3 regions of the Micromonospora aurantiaca ATCC 27029 genome follow, and region 1 is predicted to be linked to each of the others. Evidence: riboswitches for the same ligand, from Rfam matches in the RefSeq annotation. Region 1 holds a riboswitch; each other region holds the start of a gene.
The links. Region 1 has a riboswitch for cyclic di-AMP ahead of MICAU_RS16690 (LysM peptidoglycan-binding domain-containing protein). Riboswitches for the same ligand answer to the same signal wherever they lie in the genome.

Region 1 (6,115 bases):
CCGTACGCGCCGACGCCGGGGAACGTGAACCAGGACAGCGCCGACAGCACGTTCAGGATCCTGCCGCCGCCGTTGGCCACGATCTGCGGCGCGAACGCCCGTACCACCGACAGCGTGCCGAGGTAGTGCGTCTCCATCTCCAGCCGGATCTGCGCGAGGTCGCCGTCGAGCAGGTCGGTGCCGGTGCTCACGCCGGCGCTGTTGACCAGCAGCGTCACGTCCCCGGCCCGCTGCGCGGCGGCGGCCACCGACTCGGGGTCGGTGATGTCGAGGCGTACCGGGATGACTCCGGGCAGGTCCACGGTGTCCGGGTTGCGGGCGCCGGCCCAGACGGTGGCGCCGCGTGCGACGAGTTCGGCGGCCAGGTGCCGGCCGAAGCCGCGGTTGGCGCCGGTGACCAGGGCGGTGCTTCCAGCGATCTTCATGTCTCGCTCCGAGGTGTGGGGAAGGGAGGGGTCAGGCGGACAGCAGGCCCGGACCGGGCAGGACGGCCAGCTCGCCGGGGGGTACGTCGTGCCCCGCGCCGCAGCGCAGCCGGGCGTGCACCGCGGCGCCGCACTCCTCGTGGGCCACCCGCACCGCCGGGCCCGCCTCGTCGGCGGCGTACGTGTCGCCCCACTGCCGCAGCGCGACGAGCACCGGGATCAGGTCGCTTCCCTTCGCAGTGAGCACGTACTCGTCGCGGGTGCGCTGCCCGGGCTCCCGGTAGGGACGTCGGTCGAGCAGCCCGTCGGCGACGAGCTGCTTGAGGCGTGCGGCGGCCACCGGCTCGCTGACGCCGACCCGCCGGGCGAAGTCGTCGAAGCGGCGGGTGCCGAACGACGCCTCCCGCAGCAGGAGCAGCGTGGTGCGGTTGCCGACCACCTCCAGCGCCCGGGCGATCGAGCAGTTGGCGGTGGACCAGGAGTCACGCTGCGCAAGGAGGTCCGTCATGGCGTCGACGGTACCCCCTGACTTAAGAGATCAGAAGTCAGCTACCTCACAGCTGGCCGGGGAAGAACCCGTGCCGGGCCAGCGGCTCGACGATCTGGTGCTCCTCGTACGACAGGTGCGACAGCAGCGTGTCGGTGAGCAGGTCCACCGCCTCCTGGAGCTGCGTGAAGTCGCCGGGCCGCCGGACCAGCTCCACGAGCGCCCGGTCGACGCTCTCCACCACCCCGTGGATCACCACGTGCTCCTCCTCGAGGCGGTCCAGCACCGCGGCCAGCCCGGCCTCTGAGCGGCGCAGGTGCGGGAAGACCGAGGCGTCCTCCAGCCCGTGGTGCTGGGTGACCATCGTGCAGTAGGCCGCGCAGTACGCCCCGAGCGTCCAGTTGTTCTGCCGCATGGTCATCTCGTTGAGCGCCGCCCGCGCCCGGCCCGGCGAGACCGAGCCCTGCTTGACCTGTTCCAGCAGGTCGCGCACCTGGGCCAGCTCCTGGCGCAGATGGTCGTGCACGTCCACCAGGTGCTGCCCGGCGGCCTGTCCCCGGGCCGGGTAGACGTGTCCGGCCGGCGGCGGCGGAGCGCTCGGGCGGGTGGACTCGTCCCACGGGCGGCGCGCGCTCAGGCGTACCCCCGGGTCGGGGGTGGGGGTGACGCCGAGCGTGCTCGGGCCGCCGGCGTTGGTCGGCTCGTCGGCGGCCTCCCGGGCGCCGCCGGCGGGCGTGGCGCGCTCGGCGGCGACCAGCTCCCGGACCGCGGGGGCCACCTCCTGGCCGAAGATCTGGATCGCGCGCGGCTCGTCGCTGCCGAGGATGAACGTGGTGATGCCGTGCTCCAGGGTGAGCCCGGCCAGTTCCTCCACCCACTGCTCCGGCGGCCCGGCCAGAAAGCCGGCGGACGAGCGGGCGAACGTGCCGGTCACGTTGAGCATGCGGCGGATCGCGGCCGGGTCGCGCCCGGCGGCCCGGGCGCCCTCGTCCACGAGCGCGTTCAGGGCGGGCAGCTCGTCGGGGCCCTTGGGCAGGTACGACAGGGACGGCAGCCAGCCGTCCGCGGCGCGGCCCACCAGGCGCAGCATGCGCGGCTTGTACGCGCCGACCCAGATGCCGACCGAATGCGCGGGCGCCGGGCCGCGCTTGGCGCCGACCACCCGGTAGTGCTCGCCGTCGACACGGATCATGCCGCGGCTGCCGGTGTCCCAGACCTCGCGGATCACCCGGATCGCCTCGTCGAGGGCGTCGACGGCGGCGCCGGGGGACAGTCGCCGCCCGCCCGCCGCCTCGATCGCGTCCCAGAACGCGCCCGCGCCGAGTCCCAGCTCGACCCGGCCGCCGGTGAGCAGGTCCAGGCTGGCGACGCTGCGGGCCAGCACCACCGGCTGGCGCAACGGCAGGTTGAGGACGTTTCCGGCCAGGCGGATGCGTTCGGTCGCCGCGGCCACGTAGGACATCAGCGTCCAGGTGTCCAGGAAGCCCGGCTGGTAGGGATGGTCCTGGAACGTGACCAGGTCCAGTCCGACCTGCTCGCACAGCCGGGCCAGCGCCACGACCTGGTCGGGCTGCCCGGCGGCGGGGGTGATGAAGCCGCCGAAGGTCAGCTCGTGTCCGTGATCGGTCATCCGTCAAGCCCTCCCGTGATCTTGCCTGGCCCTGCCACCGTAGCGCCGCCGCCGGTAGCCCGGCCGGGTGAAGAGCGTCACAAGAAGTGGACGATCGTCGCAAATCGCTCCTAGCGTCGGTTTCGTTCGCAGACGCGGACACCGCGGGCCGGAAACGCCAAATCCCGCCGCCGTCCCCGGTAACCGGACCTCGCGCGGGAGCGGGGGAACCACACGTTCCACGGTGCATCGTCACCTCGGGGTGAAGCCGCCACCGGCGGCCGGGCTCCTCGGCCCGAACCCGACAGCTCACCTCGTCGGCGTGGAGGAATCCACATGGCAACTGAATACTCAGCCCGAAGCCGCCGTACCGCCCTCGGAGCGGTCCTGGCCGGCGCCGCCGTCGGCGCCGCGACCCTGTTCGGCCCGGCCGCTCCGGCCAGCGCAGGCGTCAACTGGGACGCGGTCGCGCGCTGCGAGTCGGGCGGCAACTGGAAGATCAACACCGGTAACGGCTACTACGGCGGGCTCCAGTTCTCCCGCGCCACCTGGAACGGCTACGGCGGCAAGAAGTACGCCGCCCGCGCCGACCTGGCCAGCCGGTCCGAGCAGATCGCCGTCGCGGAGAAGGTGCGGCGCGGCCAGGGCATCGGCGCGTGGCCGGTCTGCGGCAAGAAGGGCGGCTCGGCGAGCGCGGCGACCCGGTCCGAGCGGGCCACCACAAAGGCGGCCCCGAAGCGGGCCGCCACGCGCGAGGCCGCGCCGGAGCGGGCGGCCACCCGCAAGGCCGCGCCGGAGCGCGCCACGACGACGGTGGCGCCGCAGCCGTCGTCCGGCGCCGGGACGTACCTGGTCCGGCGTGGGGACACGCTGTCGGAGATCGCCGTGACGCAGCGCGTCGACGGCGGCTGGCGCGCCCTGCACGAGCGCAACCGCGCAGTGGTCGGCGACGACCCCGGCCTGATCTTCCCCGGTCAGCGGCTGCGGCTGCGCTGACAGCGGTCCGAGAACGCCCGGCCGGGGCGACCCGGCCGGGCGTTCGCCCCGTCCGCGACACGCCGCGTCGACGGTGTCCGGCCTGCTCCCGGCGTCCGGGAGACGGTCCGCAACGGTGGTGACCGCGATTCGTCGGAGCCGGTTGCTAGGGTCACGATGCTCGGCTAAGACGTGAAGAAAGCGCGGATATGACCAACGACCCGTTCTCGGCGGCCGCGAGCATCGACGAGCTGCTGACCCGCACGCAGCAGGCGCTCACCGCGATGCGCTCCCGGGCCTCGGCGCACGCCGACGGCGAGCCCGGCGACCTGCTGCGCGCCGAGGGCACGGCCGCCGGCGGCCGGGTCCGCGCGGTCGCCGTCCAGGGTGGCCGGCTGGATTCCGTGACGATCGACCCGGAACTGGCCGGCGAGCCCTTCGACGTCCTCTGCGGACACTTCGTCACCGCCGCCAACGCCGCGCTGTCCGAGCTGGACGCCCGGGTCAGCGCGTCGGCGCGGGCCGACGCCGACGCGCTCGCCGCCCGGCTCGGCAGCATGGGCGACCAGGCCGAGCTGTTCGGCCGCGCGATGCACGAGGCGGCCGCGCGGATCCACCGCGACCGCGGCACCGCGTCCCAGGGCGCGCGCCGGGCCTGACACGGCGAAGCGGCCGGCCCGACACGGCGGGACGCCGGGCCTGACACGGCGGGACGCCGGGCCGGACACGGCGAGGCGGCCGGCCGCCGGGAGGACGACGACCGGCCGCGCACGCCACGGTCAGCTCAGGGTGACCGCGGTGTCGTCGACGACGAAGGACGTCTGCAACGAGCTGTCCTCCACGCCGCTGAACGAGATGGTCGCCGTGGTGCCTGCGAGCGACGAGATGTCGAAGGACCGCTGCACGTAGCCGGTGGCCTTGTTCAGGTTGGAGTACGTGGCCAGCGTGGTGCTGCCCGCCTTGACGGTGAGCTTGTCGTACGCGGTGCTGGTGGTCGACTCCGCGCTGTCGATGTGCAGCCAGAAGCTCAACGTCGCCCGGCAGCCGGCCGGGATCGTCACCGACTGGCTGAGCGTGTCGGTGTGCGACGAGCCGTACCCGTCCAGCCACGCCTTGTACGAGCCGCCGTGCGCGGCCTGGCCGCTGTCGGTGGTGATGACGCCGGACGAGGCGCTCCAGCTCACGTTGCCGGACTCGAAGCCCGGGTTGGCGAGCTTGTTGCCGGAGCAGCCGCCCGACGGCGGGGTGGTCGTGGTGCTCGGGGTGGGCGTCGGGGTGCCGCCGGCGCAGGTCGGGTCACCGGACTGGGCCGGCACGCTCACCGCGTCCCAGGCCGCCTTGACCGTGTTGAACTCCGCGCAGCTGCCCGGGTAGAGGTTCTTCGCCGCCTGCAGCGTCCAGGTGCGGTACTTCAGGTACGACGAGGACGAGGTCTTCAGCAGCATGCCGTTGTACATGATCTTCATGGCCTTCTGGATGCCCAGGCCGGTCACGCTGCTGCCGTTGCAGGTCGAGCTGGACGGCTGCCCGTTGGTCGGGCTGCTGCCGTTGGCGAGCAGGTAGAACCAGTGGTTGCCCGGGCCGGCCGCGGCGTGCACCTCGGTCGACGGGATGCTGCTGGAGTAGCAGTTCGGGTCGCCGAGCGCCGACGGGTTGTACATGTTGCGGATCGGGCCGGAGCCGACCAGGTTGATCTTCTCGCCGACCAGGAAGTCGGGCGCGTCGTAGCTGGACGGCTCGTTGGCGAACCACTCGGTGGCCGCGCCGAACGTATCGGCCACGAACTCCTGGGTGCCGCCGCCGGAGATGCCGCCCGGGGTGTTGTCGTCGATGCCGTGGCCGATCTCGTGCGCCACCACGTCCAGCGAGCCGATCCACTGGCCGGCGGTGTTCTTGCCGATCTGCACCTGGCTGCCGTCGTAGTAGGCGTTCTGGTCGTTGAGGCCCACCCGGATCGGCCAGTAGCCGCCGTTGCCGTTGGCGCCGTTGCGGCCCAGCCACTGGGCGAGCATCTTGTGCTCGGTCTGCGCGGAGAACAACGCGTCCACGCAGCCGGTCTCCTTGTTGGTGGCGGTGCCGTTGCCCCACACGTCGTCGGAGCCGCTGAACGTGGTGTTGTTGGCCGCGTCCTGGCAGCTCAGGTTGGTGACGGTCGGGTCCTTCATGGTGTACGTGGAGCCCGACTGGGTGGTGTTGAGCGTGAGCGGGCTGGGCCCGTTCCAGGCGCCGGTGCCGGTGCCGCGGACGACGTGCTCCTGCTTGCGCAGGACCGCGCCGGTGCGGGCGTCGACGTCGACGGTGAGCCGGCTCGGCCCGTCCGCGCCGGTGCCGCGAACAGTGGTCTCCCAGGCCAGCGCCGGTGCGGCGCCGAGCGTGTAGACCACGAGCGTGGTGCCCTCGACCGCGTTCACGGTCTTGAGCTGGGCGCGCGCCGTCTTCGCGGCGGCGGCCGGAGTCAGCGCGGGCGTGGTGGCGAGGGCGCCGATGGGCCGCTGCTGGGCGACCGAGGCGTACTTCAGGTTGCCGGCCGAGTCCGTGGCGAGCACGAAGTCGCCGCCGACCACCGGGAGGCCCTTGTAGGTGCGCTCGTACGGCACGTACTGGGTGCCCTCGGAGGAG
Region 2 (6,115 bases), 1.6 Mb from region 1:
CGAGGGGCACACGCACACCGCGTACGGCCTCTCCCCCCGGATCACCCGGCTGATCCGCCTGGCCGAGACCACAGGCGCCGGGGTGCTGGCCCGCTGCGGCGGCTGGCGGCCCCCGCACGCGCTGCTGCGCGCGCTGCGCCCGAGCATCCGCTGGATGCTGTTCGGCGACCGCTGCGACCCGGCCGACATCCGGCTGGTCACCTCAGCGGTGGCCCGGGCCACGCTGCGCTCGATCGGCGGTTTCCGCGCCTCGATCGGCGCCCAGCACCGGCTGGAGACGCTCGCCGCGCTCGGCGGGCTGCCGGCCGCCGCGCTGGTCGGGGACCGGGACCGGCTCACCCCGCCGCCCTGCGCCGAGTCGATCGCGGCGGCGCTGCCCACCACGGAGCTGACCGTCTGCCCGGGTGCCGGGCACATGCTCATGATGGAGCGCCCCGACGAGGTGAACGCCGCCCTCGCCGGCGTGCTGGACCGGGTGCTGGCCGGCCGCCCGGCGACCCGCCTCTGAGCGTCTCCGCTCGCGAGCGGCACTGACGTACGCCACGTGCGCGGCATGCCCCGGCGTGCCGGTTGCCGGCGGCCCGTACCCTCATTCAGCCCGTCGTGCCCTCCGAACACAGGAGCATCCGCGTTGACCGACCAGACCACGCTGGACCGGGAGATCGCCGCCGAGCAGCGCCACCTCGACCGGGTGTACGCCCGGCTGGCCGAACTGCGCCGGTCGGCGGCCGACGCCGAGCGGGAGGGCTACCGGCTGGCCCGGGTCGGCAACTTCGGTGCGCTGGTCGAGCGGGACGCGATGGTCTTCCACGCCGCCCAGCGCCGGCACGTGCTGGACGCCGAGCACGAGGGGCTGGTGTTCGGCCGGCTGGACCTGCGTACCGGGCAGGTGCTGCACGTCGGCCGTCTCGGCGTGCGGGGCGTGGACGCGGAGACGCTGGTGGTGGACTGGCGGGCACCCGCCGCCGCCGCGTTCTACCAGGCCACGCCCGCCGAGCCGCGCGGTGTGGTGCGCCGGCGCACGATCCAGTCCGCGTCCGAGAAGGTCACCCGGATCGAGGACGACCTGCTGGACCCGGAGGCCGCGCCGCCGGACATGGCGGTGGTCGGTGACGGGGCGCTGCTTGCCACGCTGTCCCGGGCCACCGGCCGGGGCATGCGCGACATCGTCGCCACCATCCAGCGCGAGCAGGACGAGGCGATCCGTTCCCCCGGCAACGGCGTCACGATCGTCTCCGGCGGCCCCGGTACCGGGAAGACGGCGGTGGCGCTGCACCGGGCCGCGTACCTGCTCTACTCCGACCGGGCCCGGTACGCCGGCGGCGGCATCCTGGTGGTCGGCCCGTCCGGTGTGTTCGTCGAGTACATCGCCTCGGTGCTGCCGTCGCTGGGCGAGGAGACCGCCACGCTGCACTCGCTGGGCTCGCTGTTCCCCGGCCTGTCCGCGTCCCGGACCGACCCGCCGGACGTGGCGGCGGTGAAGGGGTCGCTGCGGATGCGCCGGGTGCTGGAACGCGCGGTACGCGACGCGGTGCCGGACTCCCCCGCCGAGCTGCGCCTGCTCTACCGGGGCGAGCTGCTGCGCCTGGAACGCCCCGCGCTGGACGCGATCCGGGACCGGACGCTGGCCCGTGGGGCGCGCCGCAACGAGGTACGCCGGGCGGCGTTCGACGCGGTGCTCGCCGCGCTCTACACGCAGGCCCGCACGCTGCGGGTGGGCCGGCTGCCGGAGCAGCCCGCGTTCGAGGACGAGATCATCGAGCGGCCGGAGTTCCGCGAGTTCCTCAAGGCCTGGTGGCCCCGGCTGCACCCGAGGCACGTGCTGGACTGGCTGGCCCGCCCGGACCGGCTGCGCCGCTACGCCGGTGGGATCCTCTCCTCGGCGGAGATCCGGCTGCTCGGCGACGCGTACCGGAGCCTCGCGACCGAAGGGCTGACGGTGGCCGACATCGCGCTGCTGGACGAGCTGGACGCGCTGCTCGGCAAGCCGGTGCGGCGGGCCCGCCCCAAGCGCGACCCGTACCAGCTCGCCGGTGGCGTGCGCGAGCTGAGCACGTACGCCGATCGGCAGCGCGCCGCCCGCGCGGCGGCGCGGGAGCGTCCGGACGACTACCGCGACTACGCGCACGTGGTGGTGGACGAGTCGCAGGACGTCTCGCCGATGCAGTGGCGGATGGTCGGCCGGCGCGGGCGGCTGGCGTCCTGGACGGTGGTCGGCGACCCGGCGCAGACCGCCTGGACCGGCGACCCGCAGGAGCTGGACCGGGCCCGGGACCAGGCGCTGGGCCGGCGCAAGCGGCACCGCTACGAGCTGACCACCAACTACCGCAACTCGGCGGAGATCTTCGCGGTGGCGGCGGCGGAGATCCGCCGGCTCTACCCGGACCTGCCGCTGCCCGACGCGGTGCGGTCCACCGGCGTGCCGCCGGTCGAGCGCACGGTGCCCGCCGCCGACCTGCCGGCGGCCACCGTCGAGGCGGCCGAGGCGCTGCTCGCGCAGGTGGAGGGCACCGTCGGCGTGATCACGCCGGTGCCGCGCCGGGACGAGGTGGCCGGCTGGCTGGGCGGGCTCGGCCCGGGCCGCCTCCAGGTGGTGACCAGCCTCCAGGCCAAGGGCATGGAGTACGACGGCGTGGTGCTGGTGGCGCCGAGCGAGATCCGGGCCGACCCCGGCTCGGGTGTCCGCACGCTCTACGTGGCGCTGTCCCGGGCCACCCAGCGTCTCACCACGCTCGACCCCTCCTGACGGACACCCGACCGTGACCCGGCTGTCACCCATCGTTCAGTTGCATACATAGCGATGTGAACATACATTGGGCCTGGCCGGTACGGGGCAGGAAGGGTGTTGGCGTGGGCGCAGGTCATGACCACAGCGGCGCGGTGACCAACGCGGCGCACCGCCACCGGGGCCGCCTCTGGGCCGCCTTCGCGCTGCTCGCCGCCCTGATGGTGGTCGAGGCGGTGGCCGCCTTCACGACCGGCTCGCTGGCGCTGCTCTCCGACGCCGGGCACATGTTCACCGACGTCCTCGGCATCGGCATGGCCCTCGCCGCGATCACCGCGACCCGCCGCGCCGGCACCGACCCGCAGCGCACGTTCGGGCTCTACCGGCTGGAGGTGCTCGCCGCCCTCGCCAACGCCGTGCTGCTCGGCGCCGTCGCCATCTACGTCCTGGTCGAGGCGGTACGCCGGTTCGGCGAGCCGCCGGAGGTGCTGGCCGGCCCGATGCTCGTGGTGGCGGTGCTCGGCCTGCTCGCCAACATCGTCGCGTTCGCGCTGCTGCGCGCCGGGTCGAAGGAGAGCATCAACCTGCGCGGGGCGTACCTGGAGGTGCTCGGCGACCTGCTCGGCTCGCTCGGCGTGATCGCCGCCGCGCTGGTCATCGCGGCGACCGACTGGTGGTGGGCGGACCCGCTGGTCGCCGTCGGCATCGGCCTGTTCATCCTGCCGCGCACCTGGCGGCTCGGCCGGGCCGCGCTGCGCATCCTGGTGCAGGCCGCGCCGGAGCACCTGCAGGTCACCGCCGTGCACGACCGGCTGGCCGCCGTACCGGGCGTGGCCGAGGTGCACGACCTGCACGTCTGGACGCTCACCTCGGGCATGGAGGTGGCCTCGGCGCACCTGACCACCGATCCGGGCGTGGACCCGGGCGTGGTGCTGGCCGCCGCGCGGGCCGCCCTGCACGAGGACTTCTCCATCGATCACGCCACGTTGCAGGTCGAACCCGGAGCGTCCGCCGGAGTGTGCGGACAGACCGAGTGGTGATTAGGACACACTTAAATCACTGTGGCTAATGTAGTCTTATGCCGGTTTTGCCCCGCCTAGTGGCACTGCTCCACGGAGCCGTGCCCGGGCAGCGCCGGTAGTCTCGGTCGCGGCCGCACCCGCGGGCGCCACCCGGCCCCGGTGGGGCGGCCGTCGCCTAATCGTCCGCAGGGACGAGCCGGGGAACCACGTACGTGGGGTGCATCCGCGTCAGCGGTAGGGATCTTCCGTCCCGAACCCGTCAGCTAACCCGGTCGGCGTTGACGGAAGGACGTGTGAATGCCCCCAGTGGCACCTGTACGACGGACGGCCGCCCGGTTGGCGGCCCTGCTCGTCGCGACGCTGACCCTCGGCGTCGCGACCGTTCCGGTCTCCCCCGCCTCGGCGGCGCCGGTGACCGGCCTGCTCGCCGCAGCGCCCGGCGACGACGAGGGTGGCACGCCCGAACTGCGTGCCCAGCTCGACGCGGCCAGCAAGGGCTGGCTGGAGGCGAAAGCCGCGCTGAACCGGTCGGTGAGCCGCCAGAAGCAGCTGAACGAACAACTCAAGACGGTCGGCGCCGAGCTGGCCGTACGCGACGCCAAGGTCGGCGAGATCGCCGCCGTGGCGTACCGCAACGGCCGTCTGGGGACCGCCGGGGCGCTGCTCGGCAGCAGCAGCCCGGAGGGCTTCATGGACCGGGCCGCCGCGCTGGAGCAGGTCGCCGCGCACGAGGACCGTACGCTGCGCGACCTGATCACCACCCGGGACGAGGCCACCCGCACCCGCGCCCAGCTCGACGGAGAGATCCGCGAGCAGCGCAAGCAGGTGACGGTGATGGCCAAGCGCAAGGAGCAGGCCGAGCGCGCCCTGGAGGTGGCGAACGACCGGGCCTCGCGCAGCAGCAGCGGCGGTGGCAGCGTCCAGGGCACCTCCAGCAAGAACGCGAAGCCGGCACCGCGCAACTCGGACGGCTCCTGGCCGTCGGAGTCGTGCAGCGTCAACGACCCGACCCCGGCGAACGGCTGCATCACCCCGCGCACGCTGCACGCGCTGCAACAGGCCAAGGCGGCGGGCTTCACCCGGTACGTCTCGTGCCACCGGCCCAGCGGCTCTGGTGAGCACCCGAAGGGGCGGGCCTGCGACTTCGCCGCGCAGAAGAACGGCTTCGGCGGCGTGGCCACCGGCGGTGACCGGACGTACGGCAACAACCTGGCCGCGTACTTCGTGCGCAACGCCGACCCGCTCGCCGTGCTCTACGTGATCTGGTTCAAGCAGATCTGGCTGCCCAGCAGCGGGTGGAAGTCGTACAGCGGCGGCAACGGCGACCCGTCCAGCGACCACACCAACCACGTGCACCTGTCGGTGTACTGAGCGCGCCCCGAGAGGGCCGGCCGGATCAGGCCGGCCGGCCCTCCAGGGTCGCTCCGAGACGAGCCGCCAGGCCCAGGTGAGCCGCCCGGGCCTGGCGGAACGCGTACCCGAACAGTGGCGCCGGAGCGGTGAGCGTGATCTCCACGTCGATGCGTACCGTGCCGTCCGGCTCGTCGCGCAGCCGGGTGTGGTTGCGGACCGTCGTCGCGGGCTGCTGACGCGCCACTGTGACGACCTCGTCCTCGCCGGCGATCAGCACGTCCGCCTGGTACGTGACCGGGAAGTGCAGCGGGCCGAGTTGCAGCCGGTCGGTGATCGCGTAGCTGGCCAGCGCGCCCGGCCGGGCCGGCAGCTTCCGGACCCGGACGATCAGCGGATGCAGCTCGCCCTGGCGACTCAGGTCACCCAGTAGCGCCACCGCTTCGGCCCGGGTGCACCGGGCCTGCACGGTGTAGCTGAAGCTGTCGCTGCTCTGCAAGCGGGCCCCCTCGCCGTCGTGCGTCGCGACGATCGTCCCGTACCGACGCCGGACTGGCAACGGGTAGAAAGTCCCCTGGCTGCAGGGGGTGTGAACGGCGCGCTCAGGCGCCGGGCAGCACCTCGGGGGTGTCGTCGGCGAACCACGGCTCGGGCGCGCCGAACAGGCCGAGCAGGCCGGTCACCCAGAGCTGCCGGTGCACGAACCGGCTCGGCTCGGTGACCACGAGCTTGACGCCGCTGACCTCGCAGGTCTGGAAGCCGGCGACCATGGCGCTGATGCCGACCGAGTCGATGAACGTGACGAGCCGCATGTTCAGCTCGATTCGCGAGGGACGGCCCTTGGCGAGCACTTCGGCGATCGCTTCCCGCACCTCGTACGCGGTGTCGACGTCGATCTCCCCACGGGGCGCGATCTGGACGACACCACCCGGCCGCACCGACTTCACGATCGACAGGCTCACGCGAGCACCTCCACTCGCCCATGACGGGCGCCTCATCAGTACGCGGGCCGCGACCG
Region 3 (6,115 bases), 3.2 Mb from region 1:
GCCGAGCGAGACGAGCGTGTCCATGGTCGCCGCGCCGTGCCGCAGGTTGATCAGCGCGGCGCGGTGGAACGGCAGCCCGCCCCAGACCACCACCGGGGCGGCCAGGGTGAGCGAGGCCCACTGCCAGTAGTCGAACTGCCAGGCCGGAACCATGGCGAGCACGATCACCGGCAAGGTGAGCACGGCGGAGACCCAGAGCCGGGTACGCGCGGTGCGCAGCTCGTCCACCGGCTCCCCGGCCGCTGCCGCCTCCGCCTGCTCGGGCGGCGGCGGCACCACAGCGGTGTAGCCGGTCTTCTCGACGGTGGCGATCAGGTCGGCCGGCGCGATGTCGTCGGCGTACCGGACGGTGGCCTTCTCGGTGGCGTAGTTCACCGTCGCCTCGACGCCGTCCATCCGGTTGAGCTTCTTCTCGATCCGGGCGGCGCAGGACGCGCAGGTCATCCCGCCGATCGCCAGTTCGATCAGGTTCGGCGCGGTGGGCAGCGCCTTTCCCGTGGCAGTCATCGCGGCACCTCCGGCGCTCAACTGTGCCCGTGACCCGGGGTGCCGTGTCCGGCGTCCGGGGTCGGTGCGGTGGTGGGTGCCGGCGCGGTGGGCACCGGCGCGGTCTGGTCGCCGGCCAGGACGGTGAACTCGGCGGTGTGCACCGCGTCGCCGTGCCGGAAGTCCAGGTAGAGACGGTACGCCCCGGCCGAGGGCACCTCGGCGGCGAACGTGATCGCCGGCCCGGCCGGTGTGCGCCCGTCGCCGGGCGTGCCCTCCGGGTGCACGTGCAGGTACGCCAGGTCGCCCTGCCGCAGCGCCACCAGGTGCCCGTACGCGCCGAGGTAGGGCGCGAGGTCGGTGACCGGCCGCCCGTCACGGCTGACGGAGAGCGTGAGCCGGCTGGTGCGGCCCGGCTCCGGCGTGCCGGTCAGGGTGACCGTGTAGCCGTCGACGGTGGTGCTGGTCGCCGGTGCCGGCAGCGGCCGGGCGGTCAGCTCGCCGGGGACCGTGACGTCCAGGCCGAGGGTCAGCGGCTCGCCGCCTTCGGGGGTGAAGTCGGCGAACGCCCGCCAGACGCCGGGGCCGCCGAGCGGTGAGGCGACCCGCCAGGTGCCGTCGCCGGTCATCTCCGGATGGACGTGCCGGAACCCGGAGAGGTCCCGGCGGGCGACGATCAGGTGCATGCGCTTGTCGTGGGCCACCTCGAAGCGGGTGACCGGCGCGCCGTCCGGGCCGGTGATCCGGAAGGCGAACTGCCCGGCCGGGGCGCCGGCGGGCTGGAACGTGTAGCCGCGCTCGGAGACGAGCAGCCCGCCGGGCAGGTGCGCGGAGGCGCCGCCCGCCTGGCTCTCGTCACCGTGGCCGGTGTCGCCGGCCCCGTGGTCGCTGTCGGTGTCGTCGTGTCGGGTCTCGGCGGCCGGGGCGACGGGATCGGTCAGGTTGCCGATCCCGTACGCCGCGCCGAACACCGCCACGAGGCCGAGCGCGAAGCCGCTGAGCTTCGTCGCCGTGTTCATGGTGTCTCCTCGGTTGTCGCGGGTCCGCCGGACCCGTCACACACCGACGAGGTCGTAACCGGCCTCGTCGACCGCCGCGCGGACCGTGTCCACGTCCAGCGGGTTCTGACTGGTGACGGTGACCCGGCCGCCGGCCAGGTCGACCTGGACGTCGGTGACGCCCGGAAGTGCGCTCAGCTCGGTGCTCACCGAGTTGACGCAGTGCCCGCAGGTCATGCCGTTCACCTGGTAGGTGGTCTCCATCTCGCCCTCCGATCTGATACCCCCCAGGGGTACGTCCCGAACGTTAGCATACCCCCGAGGGGTACGCTATCCTCGGTTTCATGACCGCGCCGTCCAGCCCGACCCGGGGCTACACCGCCAGCAAGGACCAACTCCTCGCCCGGCTCCGCCGGATCGAGGGCCAGGTCCGTGGCATCGAGAAGATGGTCGAGGACGACCGTTACTGCATCGACGTGCTGACCCAGATCTCGGCCATCCAGGCGGCGCTGGACAAGGTCGGCCTGGGCCTGCTCGACGGCCACGCCCGGCACTGCATGCACGAGGGCGCCGCCGAGGGCCGGGCCGACGAGATGGCGACCGAGATGATGGCCGCCGTCGGGCGCCTGATGAAGCGCGGCTGAGCGGGGACCTCCGGCCCTCAGGACCAGGGCACATCGACCCGTGCCGACGCGCCCGGGCGGACGTACCGTCGAAGTGGCGGGCAGGCCGGACCGGCGGACCCGCGGCGACGGACGGAGGGCGGCCCGATGATGTGGCAGAGCCCGATGATGGGCTGGATGTGGATCTGGTCCCTGCTGGTGCTCGGGGTGCTGGCGGGGCTCGTCTGGGCGGCCGTGCGGTGGACCGGCCCGCAGTATCTGGGCCCGACGACGGCCCGGCGCATCCTGGACGAGCGGTACGCCCGCGGCGAGATCGACGAGGACGAGTACCGGCGGCGCCGGGCGGGCCTGGCCTGACCCGAGCGGGGCGCGTCACCGGTCGCGCCGCCCGGGAGCGGCCGGCCGGGCTGTCTACCATGGCCGGGCGACGACCCGGACGTGGTCGACACGTCCGCGCCGGCCGGGTGACCAGACCGGTCCGGCGGACCAGGCGTCGCCGCGACCGTTGGGAGAGACGCCATGGGTGCCGACCACACCCGCCCCGCACCCGCCGCGCCGCCGGGCGTACGACGGCTGCTCGTCGCCGTGGTGGTGCCGCTGTTCGCGCTCACAGTGATCGCGGCGCTGGTGCTCTGGCCCGGGCAGGACCGGGAGCCGGTCGGCGGCGCTGACGTCCCCCGCTACCACGGCACCGTGACCCGGGTGGTCACCGAGCCCTGCCCGCCGACCCCGGAGGCCCCGGAGGGCGGGGGTGGCCCCTGCGGCACGGTGACGGTCACCGCCGAGCAGGGCCCGGACGCGGGCCGGCAGGTCGAGACGCCGATCCCGGCCGGGCCGGGCGCACCCCGGGTCGCGGTCGGAGACGAGGTCGTCCTGGTCGAGCTGACCGACCCGGCCGACCCGGCGGTGAAGTCCTACAACATCGCCGAGCACCAGCGCGGCACGCCGCTGATCTGGCTGATGGTGCTGTTCGCCGCCGCGATCGTGGCGTTCGGCCGGTGGCGCGGGCTCGCCGCGCTCGGCGGCCTGGTGGCCAGCTTCGCCATCCTCCTCGGCTTCGTGCTGCCGGGCATCGGCGCCGGCCAGCCGCCGCTGCTGGTCGCGATCGTGGGCGCCGCGTTGATCATGTTCGTGGTGCTCTACCTGACCCACGGGATCACCGCGCAGACGTCGGTCGCGGTGCTCGGCACGCTCGGCAGCCTGGTGGTCACCGGCGTGCTCGGCCTGCTCGCCACGTCCGCCACCCACCTGACCGGCTTCGGCAGCGAGGACGCCACCACGCTGTCCATGTTCCAGGGCGACGTGGACCTGCACGGGCTGCTGCTGGCCGGCATCATCATCGGCTCGCTGGGCGTGCTGGACGACGTCACAGTCACCCAGGCGGCCACCGTCACCGAACTGGCGCACGCCAACCCCGGACTGTCCCGGCGGCAGCTCTACCGGGCGGCGACCCGGGTCGGCCGGGCCCACATCGCATCCACCGTCAACACCATCGTGCTGGCGTACGCGGGCGCCTCGCTGCCGCTGCTGCTCCTCCTGGTTGCCGACTCCCGCCCGGTGAGTGAGATCCTCACCAGCGAGTTCCTCGCCCAGGAGATCGTCCGCAGCGCGGTGGCGACGCTCGGCCTGATCGCCGCCGTACCGCTGACGACCGGACTGGCCGCGATCGTGACCACCGCCGGGCGGCGCTCGCGCGGCGCGGAGCCGGCGCCACCCGCGGCCCGGCCGCCGGCCGGACGCGACGACGCGCTGGAGGCCCTGGGCGGCGGGAAGAGTACGGAGGCCGCATGGTGACACTCCGCAGCGTGACCATCGATTTCAAACGCGACGCTGGTCACGGTGCGCCACGGCGAAATCTCGCTATTGGTCGGCTTCCGGACGTAGATCCTCAGGAGTGCTGTCAGGTAACCTCGCTGCCGGTCACCGCCGAAGGCGCGCACCGGCGCCAGCGGTGCCGCCGCCCAATCGCCTGCGGGCGAACCGGGGAACCAGGTACATGGGGTGAATCCGCGACAGCGGTAGGGGCCACTTCCGTCCCGAACCCGTCAGCTAACCCGGTCGGCGGCCGACGGAAGGGAACACTGTGACGGCACCCCTGCGCCGCTGGCTGACACCCGTGGTGGCCGTGCTGGCCTCGCTGGCCGTGCTGGCCGGGCCGACCCCGGCGACCGCGGCCCCCACCGCGGCGGCCCCCGGCAACCCCTCGGGACACGAGGAGGACGGCGAACCGCCGCTCATCACCGAGGCGATCGACGCCGCCAACCGGGCCTTCCTCCAGGCCAAGGCGAAGCTCGCCAAGTCCCAGGACCGCCAGCGGCGGCTGGCGGCCGAGGTGAAGACGGCACAGGCCGAGCTCGAAGCGCTCAGCCCGCAGGTCAACCAGCTCGCTGCCCAGTCCTACCGGACCGGCCGGATGGGCGCGATGGCCATGCTGCTGGAGAGCAACTCACCCGACTCGTTCGTCCGCCGGGTCAACGCCCTGGACGAGCTGAACCTCCTCAACGCGCAGCGCCTGGCCGCCATCAACGCGGTCAAGACCCGCGCCGAGCAGGCCAAGATCGCGCTCGACGCCGAGGTGCGCGAGCAGGAGAAGCAGAAGAACGCGATGGAGCGCGAGAAGGTGCAGGCCGAGCGCGCGCTGAAGCTCGTCGGCGGTCTCGGCTTCACCGGCGGCCTGGTCTCCGCCACCTCACCGGTCGCCAAGATCGGCCCCGGCCGCACCGCCGACGGCGGGTGGAAGGCGGAGTCGTGCAGCGAGGACGACCCGACCACCTCGGGCTGCGTCACGCCGCGCACGCTGCACGCGTACAAGGAGGTCCGGCGCGCGGGCTTCAAGCGCTTCGTGGGCTGCTACCGGCCCGGCGGGCCGTGGGAGCACCCCAAGGGCAAGGCGTGCGACTGGTCGCTCCAGAACAGCGGCTTCGCGCCCTGGCACAACAACGACACCCGCCGGTACGGCAACGAGGTGGCCGCCTTCCTCATCCGCAACGCCGACCGGCTGGGCATCTACTACGTCATCTGGAACCGGCAGATCTGGTTCCCGGCCACCGGCTGGAGTTCGTACAGCGGACCCTCGAACCACACCGACCACGTCCACATGTCGATGCTCTGACCCGGACACCACGAGAAGGGGCCGCCCTCGGGCGGCCCCTTCTTCGTCGTCCGTGCGTATCAGCCGGCCAGCGCCGGGTCGGCGGGCGCGGCCGGGGCGGGCAGCGGGGCCGGGGCCTGCGCCACGGTCCGCACCTCGCCACCGGCGAGCCGGTACGACATGCCCACCACCGTGCACCGCCCGGCGGCCACCCGCTCGGCCAGCACGGCGGACCGGGCCAGCAGCGTCTCCACGGTCTGCGCGATGTGGACGTCGACGATGCCGTCGAGGTCCTCGACCCCCTGGCGGGCGGCGCGCAACAGGCTCGGCGAGACCGCGTCCACCACAGCGCCCAGGTGCCCGGCCGGGGCGGCGCCGGTCCGGACCCCCTCCCGGGCGGCCTGGACCGCGCCGCAGGAGTCGTGCCCGAGCACCACCACGAGCGGGGTGCCCAGCACGGTGACGGCGTACTCGACGCTGCCGAGCACCTCCGGCCCGGCGGTGTGCCCGGCGGTACGCACCACGAAGAGGTCACCGAGACCGCGGTCGAAGATGATCTCGGCGGCGAGCCGCGAGTCGGAGCAGCCGACGATCACCGCGAACGGGTGCTGGCCGTCGGCCACAGCCGCCCGGTGCCCGGCGTCCTGATTCGGATGCTGCGGGACGCCCGTGACGAACCGGTGATTACCGGCACGCAGTTCGGTCAGTGCCTGCTCCGGGGTGCTCGGCGTCATGTCCCTCACCTCGTCTACCTGGGGAACCACCAGGCCGAACGGCCTCGCGACCCACGGTCACACGCACCTGGGGGCACGTCAAGATTCGTGATACGCATTTCATACTTTCCCGTCGGCGCCCCGCCCCGGACCGCGCCGATTCGGCAGGTGGCGGACGTGGCCATAGCATGACCACCATGGCGA

Region 2: another riboswitch for cyclic di-AMP. It lies ahead of MICAU_RS23530 (coiled-coil domain-containing protein); the one in region 1 lies ahead of MICAU_RS16690 (LysM peptidoglycan-binding domain-containing protein).
Region 3: another riboswitch for cyclic di-AMP. It lies ahead of MICAU_RS02860 (coiled-coil domain-containing protein); the one in region 1 lies ahead of MICAU_RS16690 (LysM peptidoglycan-binding domain-containing protein).

What each region holds. Positions count from the first base shown of each region.
Region 1 covers NC_014391.1:3,762,670-3,768,784, reverse strand. The annotation lists gene MICAU_RS16705 (SDR family oxidoreductase) at 1-425, opposite strand, end outside; gene MICAU_RS16700 (winged helix-turn-helix transcriptional regulator) at 457-933, opposite strand; gene MICAU_RS16695 (LLM class flavin-dependent oxidoreductase) at 980-2,542, opposite strand; cyclic di-AMP (ydaO/yuaA leader) riboswitch at 2,701-2,859, shown strand; gene MICAU_RS16690 (LysM peptidoglycan-binding domain-containing protein) at 2,858-3,517, shown strand; gene MICAU_RS16685 (YbaB/EbfC family nucleoid-associated protein) at 3,706-4,155, shown strand; gene MICAU_RS16680 (M4 family metallopeptidase) at 4,276-6,115, opposite strand, start outside.
Region 2 covers NC_014391.1:5,336,233-5,342,347, forward strand. The annotation lists gene MICAU_RS23515 (alpha/beta fold hydrolase) at 1-508, shown strand, start outside; gene MICAU_RS23520 (HelD family protein) at 632-2,746, shown strand; gene MICAU_RS23525 (cation diffusion facilitator family transporter) at 2,851-3,765, shown strand; cyclic di-AMP (ydaO/yuaA leader) riboswitch at 3,910-4,040, shown strand; gene MICAU_RS23530 (coiled-coil domain-containing protein) at 4,045-5,118, shown strand; gene MICAU_RS23535 (SRPBCC family protein) at 5,144-5,596, opposite strand; gene MICAU_RS23540 (STAS domain-containing protein) at 5,700-6,059, opposite strand.
Region 3 covers NC_014391.1:574,663-580,777, reverse strand. The annotation lists gene MICAU_RS02890 (heavy metal translocating P-type ATPase) at 1-507, opposite strand, end outside; gene MICAU_RS02885 (DUF8832 domain-containing protein) at 525-1,505, opposite strand; gene MICAU_RS02880 (heavy-metal-associated domain-containing protein) at 1,542-1,748, opposite strand; gene MICAU_RS02875 (metal-sensitive transcriptional regulator) at 1,829-2,128, shown strand; gene MICAU_RS02870 (SHOCT domain-containing protein) at 2,255-2,464, shown strand; gene MICAU_RS02865 (YibE/F family protein) at 2,627-3,901, shown strand; cyclic di-AMP (ydaO/yuaA leader) riboswitch at 4,056-4,186, shown strand; gene MICAU_RS02860 (coiled-coil domain-containing protein) at 4,191-5,219, shown strand; gene MICAU_RS02855 (carbonic anhydrase) at 5,279-5,932, opposite strand; gene MICAU_RS02850 (helix-turn-helix transcriptional regulator) at 6,100-6,115, shown strand, end outside.